One region of the Halalkalibacter lacteus genome, then DNA from elsewhere that is predicted to be linked to it. Evidence: a T-box and tRNA genes for the amino acid it is inferred to sense, from the RefSeq annotation. Region 1 holds a T-box; the other holds one or more tRNA genes.
What was found. The T-box of region 1 lies ahead of ileS (isoleucine--tRNA ligase). A T-box ahead of a tRNA ligase gene usually reads a tRNA of that ligase, here a tRNA-Ile.

Region 1 (4,429 bases):
TGATGCTTCTTGAGCCTCGGACCTATGATGAAGCACAAGAGATTTCTGATCACCTAAAGAACCGAAAAGCTGTTATTATTAACTTACAGCGCATCTCGCATGATCAAGCAAAACGTATAGTCGATTTTTTGAGTGGAACAGTGTATGCTATTGGAGGAGACATCCAAAAAATCGGTTCAAACATCTTTTTATGTACTCCTGATAATGTAGATGTATCAGGAACAATTACAGAAATGATGCAGGAGCATTTTGAATAGTTAGTAGGTAGAAGGTGGTGAGTATTTTGCAAACAATTGGGTTATTGCTTTATCAAGCATTATATATTTATTCTTTTTTTATTATTGGTTATATCCTTATGTCTTGGTTTCCCAATGCACGGGAGTCTTCACTTGGTCAATTTGTAGGTCGAATTGTAGAGCCATATTTAGAACCATTTAGAAAATTTGTTCCGCCACTTGGAATGATTGATTTATCTCCTATCGTCGCGATTATTGTATTACGTTTAGCGAGTACGGGTGTCGCATCACTTTTTGGGATATAAAAAGAGATGGGAGTGACCAACAATTAGTATTTATCAGCACTTTCGTGAGGAAGAGCGGCCTTTTGTTGACCAAGTAATCGAGTGGCAAGGTGATGTTACGTTACGTCATTTGGACCGATTGAGTGATTTTCTCGATCCAAGGCAACAAGAAATTGTTCGGACCATAGTCGGACAAGATGATGAAGTGAGCCTCTCTTTTGCGGGAGGCTCTCGTTTTGCAGAGCGATGTCGTCTTCATCTTGCGCCGCCGTATTTAGAAACGTCCGTTGATGACTTTAGGCTTACTCTTTTCTCCATTGAATACCCATTCAAATTTGTTACGTTAGAACATCGTGACATCTTAGGTTCTATGATGAATATTGGTGTGAAACGCGAGAAATTTGGAGACATTTTTATTAGTGAAAACGGGATTGCGCAAATAGTTGTTGCGAGTGAAATAGCTGACTATGTCGAAATGAACATTCAAACAATTGGAAGAGCATCAGTCCGGTTGAATCGAATTCCTCTATCTGAGCACATTATACCTAAAGACGAATGGGAAGAAGCAGTAATAACTGTTTCTTCAATGAGATTGGATGTTGTTCTTGCTCAAATGTACAAGCTTTCGAGATCAAAAGTTATTCCGTTTATTGAAAAAGGGTTAGCAAAAGTTAATTGGAAAACAGTTGACCGTCTTGACTTTCTTTTGCAGGAAGGCGATTACATATCTGTCAGAGGATTTGGACGAGCACGATTATCTGCAATCGAAGGATTAACGAAAAAAGAAAAGATTCGTTTGCGATTTGGAAGAAAGCGTTAGGAAAGATTGAAAAAGTTGCAGGATTTTTGATGTTCGTGTCGAAATATTGTTTATTTATAGGGGAACATCGTAATTTATAGAACATCTTACTATGCTCATTTAAAACAAATGTTATTTTGTAGCTATAGTTTTAATTAAGCGAAATAACGTAAACAACTTGGAGGTGGCATATATGCCTTTAACCCCTTTAGACATCCACAATAAAGAATTTACAAGAGGGTTTCGTGGTTATGATGAAGATGAGGTTAATGAATTTCTAGATCAAGTTATAAAAGATTACGAAGCAGTTCTTCGTGAAAAGAAAGACTTGTTTGAACAAGTAACAGTTCTAGATGAAAAGCTTGAGCATTTTAAAAATATTGAAGAAACACTTAATAAATCAATTCTAGTCGCTCAAGAGGCTGCAGAAGAGGTAAGAAGCAATGCACAGAAAGAAGCGCAGCTTATTGTGAAAGAAGCAGAAAAGAATGCAGATCGAATTATTAATGATGCACTTTCTAAATCAAGAAAAGTGATGATGGATATGGAAGAGTTAAAAAAACAAGCATCTGTTTACAAAATGAGGTTTAAAATGTTGATAGAAGCTCAGCTTGAAATGCTTCAAACGGATGATTGGGATGGAGTAACCGAAAAAGAGGAAGTGCGATAATTTTTTGCTGATGAGCTTGCACTTCTCAAAATGCTATCATATAATGGTATTCATTAAATGAATGTTGATAAAGACGATGAGAGGGACGAGTACAATGTATTAAACGTGCTTAGCGATTCAGGGTTGGTGGGAGCCTGAACACGTTCACATTGGAAAATCACCCTTTAGTTTTGCACTGAAATAAGAGTAGGATGCAACGTGTTATTCCCGTTACGAATGAATGAGTGGAGAGTATGAATACTTTTCAACAGGGTGGTACCACGGGTTAACTTCTCGTCCCTTTTTGGGAGGAGGAGTTTTTTTGTGTTTTTTATAAATTGATCTAGGAGGAAAGCAGAAATGGAATATAAGGATACGTTATTGATGCCTAAAACAGAATTCCCGATGCGTGGGAATTTACCGAATCGAGAACCAGAAAGACAAGAAAAGTGGAAGGAAATGGACATTTATCAAAAAGTTCAAGATCGCACAAAAGGGCGTCCATTATTTGTCTTGCATGATGGTCCTCCGTATGCGAATGGTGATATTCATATGGGGCACGCATTAAACAAGATTTTAAAAGATGTCATTGTACGTTACAAATCAATGAGTGGATATCATGCTCCTTACGTACCCGGTTGGGATACTCATGGTTTGCCGATTGAAACAGCCCTTACTAAGAGCGGAAAAGTGAATCGTAAATCAATGAGTGTTGCAGAATTTCGTAAGCTTTGTGAAGAATATGCTAAAAAGCAAATTGACAGACAACGTGAACAGTTTATGAGACTCGGTGTTCGAGGTGACTGGTGGAATCCATATGTTACGCTCGATAAAGCATATGAAGCACAGCAAATAAAAGTGTTTGGTGATATGGCAAAAAAGGGTTATATCTATAAGGGGAAGAAGCCTGTATACTGGTCTCCATCATCAGAATCAGCTCTTGCTGAAGCTGAAATCGAATACCAAGATAAGCGTTCTCCTTCAATTTACGTTGCGTTTCCTGTAAAAGATGGAAATGGGGTTCTCAAAGGAGATGAGAATATCATCATCTGGACAACGACTCCTTGGACAATTCCTGCAAACTTAGGAATTGCTGTTCATCCCGAACTTGATTATAACGTAGTCAATGTTAATGATAAAAAGTATGTGGTCGCAGCTGGACTTCTTGAAAAACTTCAAAAAGAATTTGAGTGGGAGAAGCTAGAAGTCTTAAAAACAATAAAAGGTGCTGAGCTTGAATTTGTGAAAGCCACACACCCTATTTATGGTCGTGAGTCTTTAGTTATATGTGGAGATCATGTCACCTTAGATGCTGGAACTGGCTGTGTTCATACAGCACCAGGTCACGGGGAAGAAGATTTTATTGTTGGTCAAAAATACGGTTTGGATGTATTATGTCCTGTTGATGATAAAGGACATATGACAGAAGAAGCACCTGGATTTGAAGGTCTATTCTATGATGCAGCTAATAAATCGATTACGGAGAAACTTGAGGAAGTAGGAGCTTTAATGAAGCTTACTTTCATTACTCATTCTTATGCACACGATTGGCGCACAAAAAAACCAGTTATTTATCGGGCAACTGCGCAGTGGTTTGCATCGATTGAAAACTTCCGTAGCGAATTATTAAAAGCGATTGAAGAAGTAGAGTGGCTTCCTAAATGGGGCGAAACAAGGTTATTTAACATGGTGCGTGACCGTGGCGATTGGTGTATTTCTCGTCAACGTGCTTGGGGCGTTCCGATCCCGGTGTTCTATGGGGAAAATGGTGAGCCTATTATTACAGATGAAACGATCGAACATGTATCGCATTTGTTCCGTGAACATGGTTCAAATGTCTGGTTTGAATGGGAGACAGATCAATTGTTACCGGAAGGATTTACTTCGGAGCATAGTCCAAACGGGACATTTACACGGGAAATGGACATCATGGATGTTTGGTTTGATTCAGGTTCTTCTCACCAGGCTGTATTGGAAGAACGAGATGAGCTTAATCGTCCTGCTGATTTATACCTTGAGGGTTCAGACCAATATCGTGGTTGGTTTAACTCGTCACTTTCAACAAGTGTTGCTGTAACAGGGAAAGCCCCGTATAAGGGTGTGTTGAGTCACGGGTTTGCTCTAGATGGAAAAGGGCGTAAAATGAGTAAGTCAATTGGAAATGTTGTTGTTCCAAACGATGTTATGAAGCAACTAGGAGCAGATATCCTCCGTTTATGGGTTGCATCTGTTGATTATCAAGCTGATGTTAGGGTTTCAGATAAGATTTTAAAGCAAGTGTCTGAATCATACCGTAAAATTCGGAATACATTCCGCTTTTTACTTGGGAACCTACATGATTTTGATCCAGCAAAAGACTATGTAAACGACCTTGAAGGTGTAGACTTGTTTATGCTTGTCAAACTAAATGAAGTGATTGAAAAGAGCAAGCAAGCATATGATCAATATCAATTCTCAACCG
Region 2 (4,429 bases), on a different contig from region 1:
GCCTTCCATCCTTTTCCTATAACATCAAATGTAAGGGAGACATACGGTACAAGTAGCATCGGATAAGCTATTGAGACAACTACACCGTACATAATTAATTTAGTGAAAGTTAAATCCCCTATTACTATAATAAAAATAGCTGAGTAAAGGATCATTCCACCGAATAAGATTAGTTTCTTTCTAAACGTCGGCTTAATGATACGGGTAACAATATAATAAGTAACAAATTGCACCGCCGAAGCTACTAAGCCATATGTACCAATGGCAAGTTCACTCCCTGTTGCAATATATACCCAAACCACTATCACAAAGACAAAAGTTCCTTCTCGTAAGCCTTGAAAGAAATGGGCACGTAATATTTGCCGCCAGTTTGAATTTTTCTTACGCTCCTTAAGTATTCTTTTAAAATAAAATTGTCCTTCGGCTGAACGTCTCTGTAACAAAAAACTAGTTAAGACAGCTGCAACGAAGAGAGAAAGCGAAATGGTAAAAATAACTGTATACCCCGTGAATTTTTCCATTCTTGTAATAATAAAACCAGCCAAAATAGGTCCGATCATCCCAGCAAACGATGTTAAAAGCCCAAGAAATCCATTAAAAAAATCTCTTGTTTCAGGTTCAGTAATCTCAAATGTCAAAACATTAAAGGCTAGCCAGTAGAAACCAATGCCCATCCCTATTAACGCACCCAACAGCAAAAGATATTGATTCGCCTGATCTCCTAGAAAAAGAACTGTTAAAAAAAAAGCTGCAAGTGTAATAACCCCGGCCCTTAATACAATAACGCGATCAATTTTTTTCGCTATTTTCCCTGCTACTATAAACGCTAGTGGTTGCATGACAACCGAACCTAAATTATAGAGAGCAATATCAACAAACTCCCCCGATTGTTTCCATAAATAAACATTTACAAATGTATTAGACAAAGCAAAACTTAACGCATAGAGCCCTCCTATTACGAGCAAAAGAGTTAAGTCTCTTGTCACCTCTATATCACCAATAACTTTCTTTAGCAATAACTTATTCACCGACTCCACCACCCTTACAAGTAGTGTGTCACCTCAAAAAGCGGTTATACACAAAAAGCCCTTAAGGCGATTTTTCCTTAAGGACTTTTTGTAACCTAATTATAACACTTAAGTTCTTTTCTTATTTAGCTTCGTTGAAACGCTTTGAAACTTCATCCCAATTTACTACATTCCAGAATGCATTAATATAATCAGGACGGCGATTTTGATAATTTAAGTAATATGCATGCTCCCATACATCTAGTCCAAGGATAGGCGTTTTCCCTTCCATAAGAGGAGTATCTTGGTTTGGAGTACTTGTTACAGCAAGCTTTCCTCCATCAACAATTAACCAAGCCCAACCAGAACCAAACCGATTAGCACCTGCATTTGCAAATTCTTCTTTAAATGCTTCAAGGCTACCAAACGTTGAGTTGATTGCATCAGCAAGTTCTCCTGTCGGTGCTCCCCCACCATTCGGGCTAAGGATTTGCCAGAAGAACAAGTGGTTTGCATGACCTCCACCGTTATTACGAACTGCTCCACGAATGCTTTCAGGAACAGCATCTAAATTAGAAACTAATTCTTCAATGCTTTTGCCTACAAGATCTTCATGACCTTCAAGTGCTGCGTTTAACTTTGTGATGTAAGTATTGTGATGTTTTCCATGATGAATGTTCATTGTCGCCTCATCAATATGAGGTTCTAGTGCGTTAGCTGCATAAGGTAATTGTGGTAATTCGTAAGCCATTATAATTCCTCCTCAAAGTAAGTAACAAAATAGTGTGGAGTCGAAACTCCACAAGTGGACTTTAGCAACATTTTTGTTTCATAAGTCTTCCAATAATTACATTACCAAAACTTGAACATTCTTGCAATGATTATGCTCACTATTTTCAGTAAAGTAGACAAATTTACTCTACCCTAATTTCACGAAAAGTAAACTTCATTAAAAGATTTGCTATGTACAAAATAAAATGGACTAAGTGTGTATTTTCGTCAAGACATCCATCAGCTCCTGCCACTTTATTCGCTTTCGACAAAAAACTATATTTTGTAACAAATGTTTTGTAAAATAGCAAAAAAGGATCTGCATATATGCAGATCCTTATAGTTATTCATAGTAATGGAGGAGGAAGAGGGATTCGAACCCCCGCGCGGTTTGACCCGCCTGTCGGTTTTCAAGACCGATCCCTTCAGCCGGACTTGGGTATTCCTCCGTGTTTCAAATATGTATATAAGTTGGTGGACCCTGTAGGACTCGAACCTACGACCGATCGGTTATGAGCCGACTGCTCTGACCAACTGAGCTAAGGGTCCTCTATGGGGCGACTGATGGGAATTGAACCCACGAATGTCGGAATCACAATCCGATGCGTTAACCACTTCGCCACAATCGCCACAAGAAATCTATTTATGTTACAGGAATAGCGGCGGAGGGAGTCGAACCCACGACCTCACGGGTATGAACCGTACGCTCTAGCCAGCTGAGCTACACCGCCATAATATGGCTCCACAGGTAGGACTCGAACCTACGACCGATCGGTTAACAGCCGATAGCTCTACCACTGAGCTACTGTGGAATATCTTTTAAAGACAAGGATTATAATATCATGCTATTCAGTGAACGTCAACACCTTTTTTCTTCCCCAAAAAAATAAAGAGCAAATTGACTGCTCATACTGATCTAATTTACCATACATTACTATAGATTAACAAGCATTTCATTAAAGATACGAGTTTTTGTAAAGGGTATCTCAAAAGGTCGATTTTAAGCCTTTTGAGTACCTTCATTCATTTAGAATTAACGCTCTTCTCCAATCACTGCTTCGGCAATATTTACAGAGTGATCGCCAATCCGTTCTAAGTTACTTACAATATCAACAAAAACAATACCAGCTGAACCAGAACATTTTCCTTCGTTCACACGATGAATATGTTGTTTTCTAAGCTTTCGTTCCATTTTGTCAATCTTCTCTTCCTTCTCTAGAACAGAACGAGCCATCTCTCCGTCTATTAAATCCAATGATTGAATTGCTTCCTTCAGTGTAGAAAGAGTCAATTCAGACATTTCACGTAAGTCTTCAAGTGCTTTATCTGAAATATGAACTTTATTTGCTTTTTGATAATCTTTTAATTCAACAATATTTTCAATGTGATCACCAATTCGCTCAATATCTCGAACGGTATCCATCAACATTGAGTGCATTTTTGAATCATGAGCAGATAAGGATCTTGATGAAATTTGAATTAAATAATCAGTAATCTTACGGTCTAGATTATTAATAGCCTCTTCAAATTGAATAGACATTTCAGCATGTCTCTTTTGACCGTTTTCTAAGTACTGACTCACCTCATAAAGACCTCTTTCTGAAAATTCAGCCATTCTAAGAACTTCTTGTTTAGCTTGCCCAAGAGCTATAGCTGGTGAGCTACCAATAAACCTAGGGTCTAGATGCTTCGCTTTATATTCTATACTATATTCTTCCCCCGGAACTAGCTTCGTTACGATAATAGCTAATAACGCAACAAAAGGCAATTGAATCAATGTGTTAGATACATTAAATATCCCATGCGCAAAAGCAATTGTCATTGGACGATTAAGACCTATTTCGATTGCTAAATAACTAATAAAGTTAAAGAAAAGCGGATAGATCATTAAGACTATAACAGTACCAATCAAATTAAAAATTACATGTGTTAATGCAGCTCTTTTGGCCGCAACAGAAGCTCCGATTGCAGCTAAAATCGCTGTAATCGTCGTTCCAATATTATCTCCAAATAAAACTGGTAGTGCTGAATCTAATCCCATTGCTCCTTGTTCATAGAGCTGTTGCAATAAGCCAATTGAAGCACTTGAACTTTGTACAGAAACAGTAAAAATCGTCCCAATTACAACACCTAGTAATGGGTTTTCACTCATACTTACCGTCAATTCAGCAAATGATTCTAACTCCCGCAGTGGTTTGAGACCGGTCCCCATTAACTCCAGACCATAAAATAGTGCACCAAAACCAAAAATCACTTGTCCATAATTGTTAACTTTTTTAGCCTTTATGAAGAAAATTAACGCAGCGCCTACTGCAATAATCGGTAAGGCATAAGCAGATATTTTAATCCCAATAATAAAAGCTGTAACCGTCGTTCCAATATTTGCGCCCATAATAACGCCAATTGCTTGTTTTAATGTCATAAAACCGGCATTAACAAGTCCAATTGTTAAAACCGTTGTACCTGTGCTTGTTTGTAAAAGAACTGTAACAACAACTCCAGCAAAAACACCCATAATTGGATTAGTTGTAAATTTATCAAGAACGTCGCGTAATCCCTCTCCTGCAACTTTTTGCAACCCATCCCCCATATACTTAATACCAAACAGGAAAATACCTAGTCCACCGAAAAACATGAACAAGAGCGTTTGT

Region 2: it has a tRNA-Ile gene. The T-box ahead of ileS (isoleucine--tRNA ligase) is inferred to sense a tRNA for this amino acid. The anticodon was not compared.

Annotation. Positions count from the first base shown of each region.
Region 1 is NZ_JAWRVL010000002.1:44,212-48,640, forward strand. It holds gene SAZ04_RS01680 (cell division protein SepF) at 1-257, shown strand, start outside; gene SAZ04_RS01685 (YggT family protein) at 284-541, shown strand; gene SAZ04_RS01690 (YlmH family RNA-binding protein) at 564-1,340, shown strand; gene SAZ04_RS01695 (DivIVA domain-containing protein) at 1,513-1,989, shown strand; T-box leader at 2,057-2,273, shown strand; gene ileS (isoleucine--tRNA ligase) at 2,329-4,429, shown strand, end outside.
Region 2 is NZ_JAWRVL010000003.1:134,017-138,445, reverse strand. It holds gene SAZ04_RS03390 (MFS transporter) at 1-1,028, opposite strand, end outside; gene SAZ04_RS03385 (superoxide dismutase) at 1,150-1,758, opposite strand; tRNA gene SAZ04_RS03380 (tRNA-Ser) at 2,135-2,227, opposite strand; tRNA gene SAZ04_RS03375 (tRNA-Ile) at 2,251-2,327, opposite strand; tRNA gene SAZ04_RS03370 (tRNA-His) at 2,332-2,407, opposite strand; tRNA gene SAZ04_RS03365 (tRNA-Met) at 2,436-2,509, opposite strand; tRNA gene SAZ04_RS03360 (tRNA-Asn) at 2,516-2,590, opposite strand; gene SAZ04_RS03355 (Na/Pi cotransporter family protein) at 2,812-4,429, opposite strand, start outside.